Aquitalea magnusonii: one gene and its partners. The protein of the gene in region 1 interacts with the protein of each later gene in a pairwise test. Links are inferred from orthologs where the notes say so. Each region holds a gene or a part of one and is shown in the gene's direction. Other genes may lie near its edges.

Region 1 (6,064 bases):
GATGCCGCCGAGAAGATCGACAGCTACCCCTTCCAGCTGTCCGGTGGCCAGCGCCAGCGCGCGATGATTGCCATGGCGCTGGCGTGTCAGCCGCGTCTGTTGATTGCCGATGAACCCACCACCGCACTGGATGTGACGGTGCAGGCGCAAATCCTGCAATTGCTGGATGAATTGCAGCAGGAGATGGGCATGGCGGTGCTGTTCATCACCCACGACCTCAACCTGGTGCGGCGCTTTGCCGACAAGGTGGTGGTGATGCGTGGCGGCCTGGTGGTGGAAAGCGGCAAGGTGGTGCAGGTGTTCAGCCACCCGGCTCATCCTTATACCGCCGAACTGTTGGCTAGTCGGCCAGGCATCCTGGACGCCGAAGTGCAGGAGTCGGCCGCGCTGCCGCTACGGCTGCAGGCCAGGGACATCACCGTCAGCTATCGCCGCAAGGCAGGTTGGTTCAGCCAGCGGTTGGTGCCGGTGGTGCAGCAGGTATCGCTGGATGTCCCGGCAGGGCAAACGCTGGGCATTGTCGGTGAGTCCGGCTCCGGCAAGACCACGCTGGGGCATGCATTGCTGCGCCTCTTGCCCAGCCAAGGCCAGATCAGGCTGGACGACATGGCACTGCAGGACTTGCGTGGCCGTCGCCTGCGCCATGCCCGCAAGGATTTCCAGGTGGTGTTCCAGGACCCGTTTTCCTCGCTGTCGCCACGCATGACGGTGGGGCAGATCGTCGCGGAGGGCCTGGCCTTGCACCAGCCGGGTTTAAGTGCCGCGCAGGTACGCCAGCAGGTGATAGCCACCCTGACCGAGGTTGGCCTGCATCACGAAATGATGGAACGCTATCCGCACGAGTTTTCCGGCGGCCAGCGCCAGCGCATTGCCATTGCCCGTGCCTTGATTCTCAAGCCGAAACTCATCTTGCTGGACGAACCGACCAGCGCGCTGGATGCCACCTTGCAAAAGCAGGTGCTGCAATTATTGCGCAGCCTGCAACGCAAGTACGGCCTGAGCTACCTGTTCATCAGCCATGATCTGGCGGTCATCCGCGCGGTGGCCCACCGGGTGCTGGTGCTGCAGGCCGGCCGGGTGGTGGAGCAGGGGGTGACTGCACAGGTATTTGACAAGCCGCAGCAGCCCTATACCCGCCAATTGCTGGCAGCGGCGCTGCCAGGCTCTTGAAAATGGCGCAGCTGCTCCCCATTCTCTGTGAATACCGCTTGGCACAAACCGGAATTTTCCAGCAACATCGGCAAGTGCCAACCCTACTTGCAAGCCGGGCTTGCAAAAGCCGCAACTGCCGCTAGGCAGCGGTTGCCCCACAGTCAGTCAGTTGTTACCATCAGCGGCTAACGACACTGCAAACCACCCCGAATACTAGAGGAAGCCATGAGCGATCTTATCCTGCATGTAACCGACGACTCCTTTGAACAAGACGTCCTGAAGGCCGATGTGCCGGTTCTGGTCGACTACTGGGCTGAATGGTGTGGTCCTTGCAAGATGATCGCCCCCATCCTGGACGAAGTGGCCAAGGAATACGCCGGTCGTCTGAAAGTGGCCAAGCTGAACATCGACCAGAACGAACTGACCCCGCCGAAATTCGGCATCCGCGGCATTCCGACGCTGATGATTTTCAAGGATGGCCAGGTAGCGGCCACCAAGGTGGGCGCACTGGCCAAGAGCCAGCTGGCCGCCTTCATTGACAGCCACATCTAAAGCGTCTATTCTCACCTGAACTTCTTCAAGCAGGCGGCGCATCAGTCGCCTGTTTCGTATCCGCATCCACACCCCACGAACAGCGTTCTGCTCAATCTTTACGAGTCGACCAACGGCCGCTATGCATTTATCTGATCTCAAACACCTTCATGTATCCCAGCTCGTGGAAATGGCTATTTCCAACGAGATCGAGGGCGCTAACCGCCTGCGCAAGCAAGATCTCATCTTTGCGCTTCTGAAAAACCAGGCCAAAAAAGGCGAAAGCATCTTCGGCGAGGGCACCCTGGAAGTGCTGCCGGACGGTTTCGGTTTCCTGCGCAGCCCGGATACCTCGTATCTGGCTGGTCCGGATGACATCTATGTCAGCCCGTCGCAGATCCGTCGTTTCAATCTGCATACCGGCGACTCCATCGAAGGCGAGATCCGTACGCCCAAGGATGGCGAACGCTACTTCGCGCTGGTGAAGGTGGACAAGGTCAATGGCGAGCCGCCGGAGAACTCCAAACACAAGATCCTGTTTGAAAACCTCACGCCGCTGTTCCCGACCGAACAGTTCAAGCTTGAGCGTGACATTCGTGCCGAAGAAAACATTACCGGTCGCATCATCGACCTGATTTCGCCCATCGGCAAAGGCCAGCGCGCCCTGCTGGTGGCACCGCCGAAATCCGGTAAAACCGTGATGCTGCAGCATATCGCGCATGCCATCATCGCCAATCATCCAGAAGCGGTGATGATTGTGCTGCTGATTGACGAACGTCCGGAAGAAGTGACCGAAATGCAGCGCTCGGTGAAGGGCGAGGTTGTATCCTCCACCTTCGACGAGCCGGCCACCCGCCATGTGCAGGTAGCCGAAATGGTGATCGAAAAGGCCAAGCGCCTGGTCGAGCACAAAAAGGATGTGGTCATCCTGCTGGACTCCATCACCCGTCTGGCCCGTGCCTACAACACCGTGGTGCCGGCTTCGGGCAAGGTACTGACCGGTGGTGTGGACGCCAACGCCCTGCAACGCCCCAAGCGTTTCTTTGGTGCGGCACGTAATGTGGAAGAGGGTGGCAGTCTCACCATCATCGCCACGGCGCTGGTGGATACCGGCAGCCGCATGGATGATGTGATCTACGAAGAATTCAAGGGTACCGGCAACTGCGAAATCCATCTGGAACGCCGCATGGCGGAAAAGCGCATTTTCCCGGCCCTCAACATCAACCGTTCCGGCACGCGCCGTGAAGAGCTGCTGGTGCCGCAAGACCAATTGCAGCGTATCTGGGTACTGCGCAAGCTGCTGTACCCGATGGATGACATCGAGGCGATGGAATTCCTCCAGGACAAGATCAAGGCCACCAAGTCCAACCTGGCTTTCTTCGACTCCATGCGCCGCTGACAGGCGGCAAGGATCTGATCCCGTCTTCGGGATGCAATGGATGAACCCGACGCCGGACCTGAGCAGGTCTGGCGTTTTTCTTGGTATGACCCGCAAGATGGAATTCAGTAGTCGTTTTTTCCAGATGGAAGTCTTTTCCGCCATCGGTACTGTTGCATTTGCCTTTTCAGGCTATCTGATCGGAGTGCGCAAGCAACTGGACTTGCTGGGCATCGTGGTGGTGGCACTGCTCACCGCCATTGGTGGTGGCATTCTGCGCGATGTACTGGTGGCGCGGGTGCCGCTGGTGTTCTTCAATTACACCAGTCTGGCCATCATCGCGGCCACGCTGCTGCTATCGGCATTGTTGCGGTTGCATCGTCGCCAGAGCCGCACGCTGGCGCGCCTGTTCATCATTGCCGATTCGCTGGGGCTGGTGGCGTTCAGCATCACCGGCGCCCAGGTAGGGCTGATGTACGATCTGAATGCCTTTGGCGTGGTATTGCTGGGTTTCATTACCGCCGTGGGGGGCGGTGTGGTGCGTGACATGATGGTGAATGATATTCCCTTCATTCTGCACAAGGATTTTTACGGCACCGTGTCCATACTGGTAGCTGGTACTTTGTTTGTGTTGGACCAGTTGACCTGGGTAAGCAGTTGGATGCTGCAGTTGTTGTTTGTGCTTGGCCTGGCCATTCGCCTGTTTGCCCATTGGAGCGAGCTGGCCCTGCCCAAGATTGGCCCGCAATCAAAACAAGGATGACAGCCATGTGGCCGGCTGAAATGGTGGAGGCCCAGGCCTGGATACGCCAGCGTCTGGCAGGGTTCGAGTTTGATGGACGTGCCGGGGACATTCCCTGGCGGGTGGCTGGCGCGAAACAGCGCCCGGCGGCTGTGTTGGTGCCGCTGGTGTGGCATGACAGCGGCCCCACCGTGTTGCTCACGCGCCGGACAGAGTCGCTGTCCACCCATGCCGGGCAGGTGAGTTTTCCCGGCGGCAAGGTGGATGCCGAGGACAGTTCGGTGATTGCCGCTGCCTTGCGCGAAGCGCAGGAGGAAATCGGCCTGGCGACGGATGGCGTGACGGTGCTGGGTACGCTGCCGCAGTATGTCACCATCACCGATTTTGTTGTCACGCCGGTGGTGGCCATGCTGCAGCCCCCGCTACTGTTGCGGCCGGAGCCTGGCGAGGTGGCCGAGGTGTTCGAGGTGCCGCTGGCGCTGGCACTGGATGCGCGCCAGTACGAGAAGCACAGTTATGAGCGTGACGGCATGCGTGGTCAGTATCTGGCCATGCAGTGGCAGCACTACACCATCTGGGGGGCAACGGCAGCCATGCTGCGCTTGCTGGCGCAGGCACTGTCAGCCAAGTAGCGCGGTCTTACTCGCTGTTGCCATCGCTGAGCATCAGGTCGCGCCCGGCCATCTTGGCTTGATACAGCAGCTTGTCGGCACGGTTCAGCATGCCCGATGGGCTGTCGCCGGGGCGCCAGTCGGTAATGCCGCCGCTGAAGGTGACCTTGTCTTCGGTAAACGGAAATACCGTTGCTGCCAGTACCTGCTGTACCCGTGCCATCACTTTTTCCGCATCCCGCAGGCGGGTACAGGGGAAAATCACCAGAAATTCCTCGCCGCCGATGCGGGCGCAGACATCGGTGCTGCGTGTGCAGTCGCTCAGGGCATTGGCCACGGCCAGCAGTACATTGTCACCAGCCTGGTGGCCGAAGCTGTCGTTGAATTGCTTGAAGTGGTCGATGTCGAACACCGCCACCGACATCGGCTGGCTGTAGCGTTCGCAGCGCTGCAGCTCTTCTTTCAGTACCTGGTCGGCATGACGCCGATTGCACAGCCGGGTGAGCGGATCGGTAATGGCCATTTCGTTGAGCAGGCGGTTTTTTTCTTCCAGCTCGTTTTCCAGCGCCTTGCGCTGTGAAATATCGTACAGCGCAATCAAGGCGGCCGGAATTTGCTGATGTGGCATCAGTTCAACCGATACAATTGCCCACAGCGTGCTCTGGTCTTCCCGCTTCAGTTCGGTTTCGCGATTGGATATCGCTTCGCCGGCTTGCAGCCAGTCGCTTACCGGTTCCAGATGCAGTGGCAGATCCAGAATGGCAGGCTGGCCATCGCTGCGCGGCGGGGCTGAAGGAATCCGCAGCATGTCCCGCGCCGGGGCATTGGCGCGCAGGATGCGCATGGTTTCGGTGGCCACCAGAATCAGGGCCACCGGGGCGGTATCCAGTGTCAGCCGCGCCAGTTCTTCGCTTTCGCGAATGCGCGCGGCGCTGGCAGACAGCAGGCGGTTTTGCCGGATATTGCCCAGATGACTGCGCAGCGTGATCAGGGTCAGTGCGGCGGTAAACAGCCAGGCCAGCACCGCCATGCTGGCCTTGTCATGATAAGCACGGGTGAAGTCGCGTTCGGCAATGCCCACCACCACGCGGAAGGGAAAGCCATCCATCATGCGTGAACTGTAGAGCCTGGGTTCCTGATCCAGAATCGAATTGGCGCGGAACTGCAGGTAGTTGTCGTAACGCTCCAGTATTTCGGTACTTTGCAGCTCATTAAGTGGCTGATCCGGCTCGCTGGTCTGGGCCGGCCAACTGGCTTGCAGGATCTGGCGCTGGTCCAGCACCATGATTTCACCAAAGCGCCCCACCGGCAGCTTGGCCACTTCTGCCTGGAAAAAGCGCTTGTCCAGTACCCCCACCACCATGCCTACCGTTTCTTCATCCTGGTTCAGCAGCTTTTGCACCAGGACGATGCCGCCTTGCGCCTGTTCTTGCCGGGTGGAGGTAAAGCTGCTGTCCTGGCTGCCATTGCGGTGGTACCAGCGGCAGTAATCGGTTTTCAGTTGTGAAGTCGGGCTCTGTGGCTGGCTGGAATACAGCACGTAGCAGGCGCTGTCCAGGATGTCGATCTGCTTGAGGTAGGGCATCTGGCGCAGCTTGCCATGCATCAGCACATCGATGCGCTGCTGTTGTTCGGCATTCAGCAGATGCT
Region 2 (6,043 bases), 560 kb from region 1 along the record:
GAAGATGCTCATCAGCATGGACGGTTCTTCTTCCGGCTTGGCGGAGAAGCGGACGTTGTTCTTGATCAGGTCTTCGACCAGTTGCGGATCATAGGGCGCATAGGTGGCAAAAGCCGAACCATCGGTACGCTTGCCCTTCAGCCACTGGCCACGCAGCGGATGGCCCTCAATGCTCAGGGACTGCACCTTGCCGGATTCGACATCGCTGATGAATTGCGAGTACTCGATCTGGTTCTGGGCATCCTGGCGTTTGTTGAACTGATTGAATACAGTCATCAGTACCAGACCGATGATCACCCAGATGGCGATGTTTTTGCCGATATTGTTCACGAGTAGCGGACTCCTCTGTGCCCTGACTTTGCGGTTGCGTATTTCATTGGTATGAATTGTAAACCCCGGGGGGGCGTATGTCAGCGTCGGCCCTTGCCCAGCAGGTAAATTTCGCTGGAGCGATCACGCGAGGCCTTGGGTTTGCGGGTAACTACCTCGTCAAACAGATCCCGCATTGACTGCAGATAGGGCTGGAAATCACTGCCCTGAAACACTTTGACGAGAAAACAGCCCCCGGGTTTCAGGTGATCACGGGCAAATTCGAGCGCCAGTTCACACAGCAGAAAACTTCTGGCCTGATCCATGGCACTCATTCCGGAAATATTGGGTGCCATGTCGGAAATTACAAGGTCTAGTGCACGACCATCCAGCAGATCGACAAACTCGGCCAGCACTTCGTCCTCGCGAAAGTCACCCTGAATGAAATCAACGTCGGCAATCGGATTCATCGGCAAGATATCCAGCGCAAACACCTTGCCTTGCGGGCCGACGATACGCGCCGCCACTTGCGACCAGCTACCGGGGGCGCTACCCAGGTCGGCCAGCACCGTCCCCGGACGGATCAGTTTGTCTTTTTCGTTGATTTCCAGCAGCTTGTACGCTGCCCGCGCCCGGTAGCCATCTTTCTTGGCCATCTGCACATACTGATCGTTAACATGTTCGCGCAGCCAGGTATTGCTGCTGGTACTTCTTGCCATGAGTTGCTTCCTGCCCATTCCACACAGCACAGCCATGCAGGCTATCCTGTTGTTTTTCAGTCTGTTTGTGACCAGAGTTTGGGCTATGCGCCAAACTCTAGTAGAATCCCGTTTTGCTTTGAAACCAAGCCTGTCCAATGAAAATCGAACTGCAACCATTCCAGCGCCAGCACCTCAAGGGCCTGGCTCAGACTCTCAGCCCGGTCGTGATGATCGGCAACAACGGCCTGAGCGACTCCGTACTGCGCGAAATCGCCATCAGCCTGGATGCACACGAGCTGATCAAGATCCGCGTGCAGGGTGATGACCGTGCTGCACGCATTGCTCTGTACGAGCAGATTTGCGATGAGCTGGGCGCGGCACCGGTACAGCATATCGGCAAATTGCTGGTGCTGTGGCGCCCCAGCGACAAGCAGCGCATTGTCCTGCCCAAGAACAAGAAGGCGCTGAAGATCGCCTCCCAATCCTGATACTGCCCTTGGGCGGTATAGCAAAAGCGGTGGCTTGCCACCGCTTTTATTTTGCCCTAAGCGGGCTTGTGGCCACCAGCGTGCATGCACCGCACACTCAATCGCGCCGCAGGATGTAGGCCAGCCCCATCAGGCTCTGTACCAGATAGATCAGGCTGGAAATGGCATGCCAGGTAGCGAAACCGCCGCCAAACAGGCCTTCTGCCGCGTGGTTCATCTGTAATTTGAGCGCCGCGATGATGGGGGTGACGGCAAAATGGTTGATCACGGTACACAGCAGCATGCCGACAATCAGCCAGAAGCTGGCTTCCTTCATGCCACGCACGCCATTGCGCCATACCGCATCCACCAGCAGGAATACACCGCACACCAAGCCCACCCAGGCAATGGCGGCAAACAGTTTGCCGGCAACCATGCCGGCCGTTACCGTGTCCAGTGAGCGGAACAAGACCGGGGCGACGATGATGCCGATCACCCACAGGCCACCGATCCAGAAGGTTCTGGCTATTGCTCGCAATCCGTCCATGCGCGCTCCCTGACTCCACAGCAAAAACGCGCGAAAGCGCGCGTTTGGTTTGTCTGCTTAGATGTATTTGACGTCCAGCACTTCGTATTCGCGAATGCCGCCCGGGGCCACCACTTCGGCCACGTCGCCGCTTTCCTTGCCGATCAGCGCACGGGCAATCGGCGAATTGACCGACACCTTGCACAGCTTGATGTCGGCTTCATCGTCGCCCACGATCTGGTAGGTCACCTGGTCTTCGGTTTCCAGATCCATCAGCTCGACGGTGGCACCAAACACCACGCGGCCATCCGCGTCCAGCTCGGCCGGGTTGATGATCATGGCATTGGAAATCTTGCCTTCCAGTTCGGCAATACGGCCTTCAACGAAGCCTTGGCGCTCTTTGGCAGCATCGTATTCTGCATTTTCGGACAGATCGCCATGCGACCGTGCCTCGGCAATCGCTTCGATCACCGCCGGGCGCTCCACGCTCTTCAGGCGTTGCAGTTCTTCTTTGAGAAGTTCGGCGCCACGCAGCGTCAACGGGACTTTGTTCATTCGGGTGCTCTCCTGAGGCGGTACCCCCGCCGTCATCAAAAACACAAGCCGCCGTACGAGACGGCGGCTTGGCTGTTGCAGTTCAATGTCTGGATTGTAACGGCAAATCGTCCGCGGTTCAAAGCTTCAACGCACAACTTGCCGTCATATTCCGACAGTCCACCACATCAAGGCTTGATGGAGGCGTGCAGTTCCTGAACGCTGTAGACATCAAACTCTTCCACATGGGCCATGCCCACGCACACTGCCTTGGCACCGGCCAGGGTGGTGTACTGCGGAATGCGCGCCTGCAGGGCGCTGCGGCGGATGGAGTGGCTGTCCTGGATGGCCTGACGTTTTTCGTCCACGGTATTGACCAGCACGTCGATTTCGCCGTTCTTGATCATGTCGACGATGTGCGGACGGCCTTCGTTCACCTTGTTGACCACCTGTACCACGATGCCGGCTTCGGCCAGGGTCTTGGCGGTACCGCGCGTTGCGCAGACGCCAAAGCCCAGGCGTTGCAGTTCGCGTGCTACGTCAACCGCGCCGTTCTTGTCGGACTGACGTACCGACAGGAACACCTTGCCGGTGCGCGGCAGCTTGTCGCCGGCGGCCAACTGGCTCTTGACGAAGGCTTCGGCAAAGCTCTTGCCCACGCCCATCACTTCGCCGGTGGACTTCATTTCCGGTCCGAGGATGGTGTCTACGCCCGGGAACTTGATGAAGGGGAATACGGCTTCCTTCACGGCGTAGTACGGCGGAATCACTTCCTTGGTGAAGCCCTGCTCGGCCAGACTGATGCCGGCCATGGCACGGGCGGCAATCTTGGCCAGTGGAGCGCCAGTTACCTTGGACACAAACGGTACGGTACGCGAGGCACGCGGGTTTACTTCCAGCACGAAGATGGTGTCGCCCGGGATAGCAAACTGCACGTTCATCAGGCCGACCACGTTCAGCGCACGCGCCATGGCTTCGGTCTGGCGACGGATTTCGTCCTGTACGGCCGGGAAGAGGCTGTACGGCGGCAGCGAGCAAGCGGAGTCACCGGAGTGGACACCAGCCTGTTCGATATGCTGCATAATGCCGCCGATGACCACGTCCTTGCCGTCGGAGATGCAATCCACGTCCACTTCGATGGCGTCGTTCAGGAAGCGGTCCAGCAGCACCGGGCTGTCGTTGGACACCTTCACCGCTTCGCGCATATAGCGTTCCAGATCGGCCGGTTCGTGCACGATTTCCATCGCGCGGCCGCCCAGTACGTAGGACGGACGCACCACCAGCGGATAGCCGATTTCCTCGGCCAGCTTCATCGCGTCGGCCGGAGTGCGGGCGGTGCGGTTCGGCGGCTGTTTCAGGCCCAGTTCGTTCAGCAGCTTCTGGAAGCGCTCGCGGTCTTCGGCAGCGTCGATCATGTCCGGCGAGGTGCCGATGATGGACACGCCATTGGCTTCCAGTGCACGTGCCAGTTTCAGCGGGGTCTGGCCGCCGTACTGTACGATCACGCCGAACGGTTTTTCGATGCGGCAGATTTCCAGCACGTCTTCCAGCGTCAGCGGTTCGAAGTACAGACGGTCGGACGTGTCGTAGTCGGTCGATACGGTTTCCGGGTTGCAGTTGACCATGATGGTCTCGAAGCCGGATTCGCGCAGCGCCAGCGCAGCATGCACGCAGCAGTAGTCGAATTCGATACCCTGACCGATACGGTTGGGGCCGCCACCCAGCACCATCACCTTCTTGCGGTCGGTGGGCTTGGCTTCGCACTCTTCTTCGTAGCTGGAGTACATGTAGGCGGTGGAGGTGGCGAACTCGGCCGCGCAGGTATCCACTCGCTTGTACACCGGATGCAGGCCCAGCGCCCAGCGCTTGGCACGCACGGCAGCCTGGTCGGTATTCAGCAGCTCGCCCAGACGACGGTCGGAGAAGCCCTTGCGCTTCAGGCGACGCAGTTCGTCAAAGCCCAGTTCTTCCACCTTGCGGCCGGCCAGGGCTTTTTCTTCGCCCACGATGTCTTCGATCTGGGCCAGGAACCACGGGTCGATCTTGCTCAGCGCAAACACGTCGTCACGGCTCATGCCCACGCGGAAGGCATCGGCCACGTACAGGATACGTTCCGGTCCCGGGGTGCTGACTTCGTGACGGATGGTTTCTTCGTTGGTGGTGACCGGGTTGAAGCCGGACAGGCCGGTTTCCAGGCCACGCAGCGCCTTGTGCATGGATTCCTGCAGGGTGCGGCCCATGGCCATCACTTCGCCCACCGACTTCATCTGGGTGGTCAGACGGTTATCGGCCTGCGGGAATTTTTCGAAGGCGAAACGCGGAATCTTGGTGACCACGTAGTCGATGGACGGTTCGAACGAAGCCGGGGTGGCACCGCCGGTGATGTCGTTCTTCAGCTCGTCCAGGGTGTAACCCACGGCCAGCTTGGCAGCGACCTTGGCAATCGGGAAACCGGTGGCCTTGGAGGCCAGTGCCGAGGAACGCGATACACGCGGGTTCATCTCGATCACGATCATTTCACCGTTCACCGGGTTGGTGGCGAACTGCACGTTGGAACCGCCGGTGTCCACGCCGATTTCACGGAGTACCGCGATCGATGCATTACGCATGATCTGGTATTCCTTGTCGGTGAGGGTCTGTGCCGGGGCCACGGTGATGGAGTCACCGGTGTGTACGCCCATCGGGTCGAAGTTCTCGATGGAGCAGATGATGATGCAGTTGTCTTTCTTGTCGCGTACCACTTCCATTTCGTACTCTTTCCAGCCGAGTACGGACTGCTCGATCAGCAGTTCATGGGTGGGGGACGCTTCAAAACCGCGCTCGCAGATCGCCAGGAATTCTTCCTTGTTGTAGGCGATGCCGCCACCGGAGCCGCCCATGGTGAAGGACGGACGGATCAGCGTGGGGAAGCCCACCTTGGATTGCGCTTCCAGCGACTCTTCCATGGTGTGGCAGACGAAGGACAACGGGCAGGACAGGCCGATCTTGGCCATGGCTTCCTTGAAGCGGCCACGGTCTTCCGCCTTGTCGATGGCGTCTTCGGTGGCACCGATCAGCTCGACATTGTACTTTTCCAGCACGCCGTGCTTGGCCAGGTCCAGCGCACAGTTCAGTGCGGTCTGACCGCCCATGGTGGGCAAGATGGCGTCCGGGCGTTCCTTGGCAATGATTTTTTCCAGAACCGGCCAGGTGATGGGTTCGATGTAGGTGACATCGGCCATGTTCGGGTCAGTCATGATGGTGGCCGGATTGGAGTTCACCAGGATGACTTTGTAACCTTCTTCACGCAGGGCCTTGCAGGCCTGGGCGCCGGAGTAGTCAAACTCGCAGGCCTGGCCAATCACAATGGGGCCAGCGCCGATGATGAGAATACTCTTGAGGTCGGTACGTTTCGGCATGTTATCGCTCAGTCAATTTCAATTGTTCAGTTCAGGCTGGCTGCCGCCAGTTTGGCCCCGAAGCCCAGAAACAGCGCGCCCACTCCGCCAGACATGGCAGAGGACAGT
Region 3 (6,146 bases), 4.0 Mb from region 1 along the record:
CCGGCACGCAGGATGAGGAGGCCATTCAACAGCAACTGGCCAGCAGCGCGGCGCAACTGCAGGGCTTTGTCGATGTGGAAAGTGCCGGACTGCGCTTGCGCACGCTGACCCGCCCGGACCTGCTGCAAAGTGTGGTGGAGTTGGCTGCCCGCGAGCTGAGCCAGCCACGTTTTGCCCAGGCCGTATTGGACAGAGAGCGTAAACGGGCGATCGATGGCTTGCAGCAAAGACAGGAAGACGCCGGTGCCATGGCCGACATCATGCTGCGTCAGCGCATGTATGGCGCGCATCCTTATGGCAAGCCCGCATTTGTCACCGTGCAAAGTTTGCAGGCAATCCAGCGCGATGATCTGCTGGCGTTCTGGCGTCAGCATTACCGTAGCAACACGGCAGTGGTCTCCATCGTGGGCGATATCAGTCGTCCGGATGCCGAGCAACTGGTGAATCGCTTGTTAAAGGATTTGCCGCTGGAAGATGCCGCTTTGCCTGCCATTCCGGCAGTAAGCGTGATGCCGGCTGCTGCCCCGCTCCGCTTGTCACGGCCAGGCAGTCAGACGCATATCATGCTGGGCATGCCGGTATTGACCCGCGATGATCCGGACTACTACGCACTGCTTGTCGGCAACTACATCCTGGGTGGCGGTGGATTCGATTCTCGCCTGATGCAGGAACTGCGCAACAAGCGTGGACTTACCTACGGGGTGAGCAGCCATTTCACGCCACTGCAGCAGGCCGGACCTTTTGTCATTGCGCTGGCAACGCGCAATGCCGAAGCTGCTGCCGCCTTGCAGGCAACACGTGAGGTACTCGCCACATATATAAAGAGCGGACCAAGCGAGGCTGAACTGGCGCAGGCCAAGGCCAACATCATCGGTGGCTTTCCATTGCGCTACGACAGCAATGGCAAGTTGCTCCCCTATCTGGCCACCATGGGACAGTACCATCTGCCGCTGACTTATCTGCAGGACTACCCGAAGGCGGTAGCTGCACTCACCAGCAAGCAGATTCGTGATGCCTGGCTGCGACGGATTGATCCGCAGCAACTGCAGATTGTGACGGTAGGCGCTACACCTTAGCCGGCAAACTGCTTGCGATGCAGCATGCTAGGCGGGAAAAGAGTAAACTCTCGCCCTTGTGTTTTCAGCCTAAGTACCATGAATCAGCAGCGAAACAAAGTCCGTATCATTGGTGGCCAGTATCGCCGCCGCCTGTTGCCCTTCCCGGATGCGGAAGGACTGCGGCCCACGCCGGATCGGGTAAGGGAAACCGTTTTCAACTGGCTGGGGCAGGAACTGTATGGCAAACGCTGTCTGGACCTGTTTGCCGGTAGCGGTGCGCTGGGGTTTGAAGCGGCATCGCGTGAAGCCTCCCGTGTGGTCATGGTGGAGAAATCACGCAAGGTAGTCGAGTCACTCAAGGCAAATCGTCAGTTGCTATCGGCCATGCATATCGATGTTGTCGCCATGGACGCGCTGCACTACGTGAAAAGCTGCCGCGAACAATTTGACGTCATCTTTCTGGATCCTCCCTATGATTCGACATTGCTGCAGCAGGTGCTGCCCGTGCTGGCGGAACTGCTGACGGCAGAAGGCGTGGTTTACTTCGAGGCCAGACACTGGCCTGAAAGTCTGGCCGGCTGGGATGTCATCAAACAGGACAAGGCAGCATCCGTGCATTACGCACTGGTGCGTCCGCTGCAACAAGAATCGCTGTAATACGCCTGCAGGTCGCCGCATAAAGATATAACGGGGCGAACTTGCGACCGTGGCAGGCGGATGACAGAATCAATACTGTGAATACTTGAGGAAATTACTATGTCTCTCATGATTACCGACGAATGCATCAACTGCGACGTCTGTGAACCGGAATGCCCGAACAACGCCATTTCCCAGGGCGAAGAGATCTATCAGATCGACCCCAACCTGTGTACCCAGTGCGTTGGGCATTATGACGAACCGCAATGCCAGCAAGTCTGTCCGGTGGATTGCATCCCGCTGGATCCGGCCCATCCGGAAACCCAGGAACAGTTGCATGCAAAATATCTGCAGATCTCCGGCAAGGCCTGATCAAGGCTAAGTGCTTGATGCAAAAAGCAGAGCCCCGCCCAGTGCGGGGCTTTGTGCATTTTCCGGCAAAAATAATTAAAAAAATTGCGCTACAGGTGTTGACGACAGAAACGGGTATCTATACTATTCGGGTCTCTCAGGGGGGGTTACCCCAGCGGTCAACGGGTCCGGACTGTAAATCCGGCGGCTCAGCCTTCGAAGGTTCGAATCCTTCTCCCCCCACCAGAATTATTTACGTCTTGGCGGCGTGTAGTATGAAAGCCGTTTAGTTGTTGCAGGCGGGTGTAGCTCAATGGTAGAGCAGAAGCCTTCCAAGCTTACGACGAGGGTTCGATTCCCTTCACCCGCTCCAAGCGTTAATGCCTGTTAAGGGCCCATGTAGCTCAGGGGTAGAGCACTCCCTTGGTAAGGGAGAGGTCGGCAGTTCAATTCTGCCCATGGGCACCACCAAATTTGTTTGTAGTGACTCATTTCAGGAAATTTTGCCATGGCTAAGGAAAAGTTCGAGCGGACCAAACCGCACGTAAACGTCGGCACCATCGGTCACGTTGACCATGGTAAGACCACCCTGACCGCAGCGATCACCACCATTCTGTCCAAGAAGTTCGGTGGCGAAGCCAAGGACTACTCCCAGATCGACAGCGCGCCGGAAGAAAAGGCACGTGGTATTACCATTAATACCGCACACGTAGAATACGAAACCGAGTCCCGTCACTACGCTCACGTAGACTGCCCGGGTCACGCCGACTACGTTAAGAACATGATTACCGGTGCTGCCCAGATGGACGGCGCAATCCTGGTGTGCTCCGCAGCTGACGGCCCGATGCCGCAAACCCGCGAACACATCCTGCTGTCCCGTCAGGTTGGCGTACCGTACATCATCGTTTACCTGAACAAGGCTGACCTGGTTGACGACGCTGAACTGCTGGAACTGGTTGAAATGGAAGTGCGCGATCTGCTGTCTTCCTACGACTTCCCGGGCGACGACACTCCGGTAGTAATCGGTTCCGCTCGTCTGGCACTGGAAGGCGACCAATCCGAAATGGGCGAACCGTCCATCTTCCGTCTGGCTGCTGCACTGGACTCCTACATCCCGACGCCGGAACGTGCTGTTGACAAGCCGTTCCTGCTGCCGATCGAAGACGTATTCTCCATCTCCGGTCGTGGTACTGTAGTAACCGGTCGTGTAGAGCGCGGTATCGTCAAAGTTGGTGAAGAACTGGAAATCGTAGGCCTGAAGGCAACTGCGAAGACCACCTGCACCGGCGTTGAAATGTTCCGCAAGCTGCTGGACCAAGGCCAGGCTGGTGACAACGTAGGCGTACTGCTGCGTGGTACCAAGCGTGAAGACGTAGAACGTGGCCAAGTACTGGCCAAGCCGGGCACCATCACCCCGCACACCAAGTTTGGCGCATCCGTATACGTGCTGAGCAAGGATGAAGGCGGTCGCCACACCCCGTTCTTCGCCAACTACCGTCCGCAGTTCTACTTCCGTACAACCGACGTGACCGGTGCTGTAAGCCTGGCCGAAGGCGTGGAAATGGTAATGCCGGGTGACAACGTAGAAATCACCGTAGAACTGATCGCCCCGATCGCTATGGAAGAAGGTCTGCGTTTCGCGATCCGTGAAGGTGGCCGTACTGTTGGCGCCGGCGTGGTAGCAAAGATCATTGCTTGATTAATAGGTTTATAGGCCAGTAGCTCAATTGGTAGAGTATCGGTCTCCAAAACCGAGGGTTGGGGGTTCGAGACCCTCCTGGCCTGCCAATTAAGACCAGCCGGCGCTTGTGCGCCGGTTGGTCTTTTGTCGCATACGCGCAGAGAACATTCCGCACATGGAAATGCAAGATAAACTCAAACTGGCCTTGGCCGGTCTGCTGGTGGTTGCCGGTGTTGTTGGCTTCTACATGATTCCCGAAGATCAGGGTGTGTTGCGCGCTCTGGCATTCATTGTTGGTGTTGTGCTGGCGGCGGGTGCTGTCTGGCTGTCAGTGCCGGGCAAGGAGTTTGTTGCCTATGCCAATGATTCGCTTGTGGAGGCGCGCAAGGTCGTATGGCCTACCCGCAAGGAAGCTATGCAAATGACCGGCTTGGTTTTCGTCTTCGTTCTGGTGCTGGCCCTGTTCATGTGGATGGTGGACTCGGGTCTGTCCTGGTTGTTCTACGATGTAATTCTTGGTCGAGGTAGATAATGGCAAAGCGCTGGTACGTTGTGCACGCTTATTCCGGTTTTGAGAAAAGTGTGCAGAAGGCGCTACGTGAGCGCATCGAACGTTCCGAGGTAGCGGATCTGTTTGGCCAGATTCTCGTTCCGGTGGAAGAAGTGGTGGATATCAAGAACGGTCGCCGCTCCATTACCGAACGCAAGTTCTTCCCTGGCTATGTTCTGGTCGAGATGGATATGACCGACGATACCTGGCACCTGGTGAAGAGTACGCCTAAGGTGACTGGTTTTGTTGGTGGTACTGCCAATCGCCCGGCGCCGATTTCCAAGAAGGAAGTCGATGCCATCATGCAGCAAATGCAAGAAGGCGTGGAAAAGCCGAAGCCGAAGGTATTGTTTGAAGTGGGTGAAAAGGTTCGCGTCATTGACGGTCCTTTCAATGACTTCAACGGCTCTGTTGATGAAGTTAACTACGAGCGTAACAAGCTGCGTGTGTCGGTGCAGATTTTCGGTCGCGACACGCCGGTTGAGCTGGATTTCAGTCAGGTAGAAAAGCTGTAATTTTACTTGGCAGCTAGTTTGTAAGCGTATATACTGTTGCGCTTTCGTCCGGGAAGCGAGTACACGCTCGCGCTATACCCATTTTAGGAGTTTTAATCGTGGCAAAGAAAATTGTCGGCTATGTAAAGCTGCAAGTGCCCGCTGGTAAGGCCAACCCGTCTCCTCCGATCGGTCCGGCCCTGGGTCAGCGTGGTCTGAACATTATGGAATTCTGCAAGGCGTTCAACGCCCAGACTCAAGGCATCGAGCCGGGTCTGCCGATTCCGGTTGTGATCACTGCTTATGCAGACAAGTCCTTCACCTTCATCATGAAGACGCCGCCGGCGACCATTCTGCTGAAGAAGGCTGCTGGTATCAAGTCCGGTTCCGCCAAGCCGCATACCGATAAGGTTGGCAAGGTAAGCCGTGCTCAGCTGGAAGAAATCGCCAAGACCAAGCAGCCGGATCTGACCGCTGCTGATCTGGACGCTGCTGTTCGCACCATCGCCGGCTCCGCCCGTTCGATGGGTCTTGAAGTGGAGGGTGTGTAAATGGCCAAGATTTCCAAGCGCCTGCAAACCCTGAAGGCAACTGTTGATCGCAACAAGCTGTACGCTGTTGAAGAAGCAATTGCTCTGGTTAAGTCCGCTGCTACCGCCAAGTTTGACGAGTCCATCGATGTGGCCGTTAATCTGGGTGTTGATCCGCGTAAATCCGACCAGGTTGTACGTGGCTCCGTAGTTCTGCCGCGTGGTACCGGTAAGTCCGTACGCGTTGCTGTATTTGCTCAAGGTGCCAACGCCGAAGCCGCCAAGGCTGCCGGTGCTGAAGTTGTCGGTTTCGACGACCTGGCCGAGCAAGTAAAAGCTGGCAACCTGGACTTCGACGTGGTGATTGCCTCCCCGGATGCAATGCGCGTTGTTGGTCAGCTGGGTCAAATCCTCGGCCCGCGTGGCCTGATGCCGAACCCGAAGGTTGGTACTGTTACCCCGAACGTTGCCGAAGCGGTTAAAAACGCTAAGGCCGGTCAGGTTCAATACCGTACCGACAAGGCTGGTATCATTCACGCCACCATCGGCCGTGCTTCCTTCGAAGCCGAAGCTCTGCGTGAAAACTTTACCGCTCTGGTAGATGCCCTGGTGAAAGCCAAGCCGGCCGCTGCCAAGGGTGTGTATCTGAAAAAGATCGCCGTATCCAGCACCATGGGTATTGGCGCTCGTGTAGATACCAGCTCCGTCAGCGCTTAAGTTGATGTGAGTGCGGCGAGGTGGCGTGCCACCTTGCCACTGGCTTTGGGCTGGCAGGCTTGCCTGCCAGATTGTCAAAGACCGTAGGAGCCGCAAGGCTTAATCGCAAGTCACTGCCCGGTGGCCTGC

What was found.
Region 2: the proteins of rho (region 1) and DLM_RS00510 interact in binary tests that used the Escherichia coli proteins (3 or more experiments, as listed by UniProt). The link is inferred for Aquitalea magnusonii from one-to-one orthologs.
Region 3: the proteins of rho (region 1) and nusG interact in binary tests that used the Escherichia coli proteins (3 or more experiments, as listed by UniProt). The link is inferred for Aquitalea magnusonii from one-to-one orthologs.

The regions. Positions count from the first base shown.
Region 1 is NZ_AP018823.1:654,080-660,143, forward strand. Bases 1,102-3,953 are described here. They hold rho (transcription termination factor Rho), read left to right. Parts: upstream 1,102-1,825; coding sequence 1,826-3,082; downstream 3,083-3,953. Other genes in these bases: DLM_RS03145 (ABC transporter ATP-binding protein), read left to right, coding at 1,102-1,170; trxA (thioredoxin TrxA), read left to right, coding at 1,378-1,704; DLM_RS03160 (trimeric intracellular cation channel family protein), read left to right, coding at 3,180-3,824; DLM_RS03165 (CoA pyrophosphatase), read left to right, coding at 3,830-3,953. Outside these bases: more of DLM_RS03145, read left to right, coding at 1-1,101; more of DLM_RS03165, read left to right, coding at 3,954-4,435; DLM_RS03170 (sensor domain-containing diguanylate cyclase), read right to left, coding at 4,443-6,064. UniProt on the Escherichia coli protein: Facilitates transcription termination by a mechanism that involves Rho binding to the nascent RNA, activation of Rho's RNA-dependent ATPase activity, and release of the mRNA from the DNA template.
Region 2 is NZ_AP018823.1:93,412-99,454, reverse strand. What follows is about bases 1-2,831. They hold DLM_RS00510 (YhbY family RNA-binding protein), read left to right. Parts: upstream 1-1,165; coding sequence 1,166-1,498; downstream 1,499-2,831. Other genes in these bases: carB (carbamoyl-phosphate synthase large subunit), read right to left, coding at 2,726-2,831; greA (transcription elongation factor GreA), read right to left, coding at 2,082-2,558; DLM_RS00505 (DUF4149 domain-containing protein), read right to left, coding at 1,596-2,024; DLM_RS00515 (RlmE family RNA methyltransferase), read right to left, coding at 411-1,046; ftsH (ATP-dependent zinc metalloprotease FtsH), read right to left, coding at 1-330. Also shown: more of carB, read right to left, coding at 2,832-5,935; leucine efflux protein LeuE, read right to left, coding at 5,962-6,043.
Region 3 is NZ_AP018823.1:4,662,910-4,669,055, forward strand. What follows is about bases 3,091-6,024. They hold nusG (transcription termination/antitermination protein NusG), read left to right. Parts: upstream 3,091-4,257; coding sequence 4,258-4,791; downstream 4,792-6,024. Other genes in these bases: tuf (elongation factor Tu), read left to right, coding at 3,091-3,744; secE (preprotein translocase subunit SecE), read left to right, coding at 3,902-4,258; rplK (50S ribosomal protein L11), read left to right, coding at 4,890-5,321; rplA (50S ribosomal protein L1), read left to right, coding at 5,322-6,017. In the rest of the region: DLM_RS21930 (M16 family metallopeptidase), read left to right, coding at 1-1,076; 16S rRNA (guanine(966)-N(2))-methyltransferase RsmD, read left to right, coding at 1,155-1,715; DLM_RS21940 (YfhL family 4Fe-4S dicluster ferredoxin), read left to right, coding at 1,815-2,066; more of tuf, read left to right, coding at 2,554-3,090. UniProt on the Escherichia coli protein: Part of the processive rRNA transcription and antitermination complex (rrnTAC). The complex forms an RNA-chaperone ring around the RNA exit tunnel of RNA polymerase (RNAP).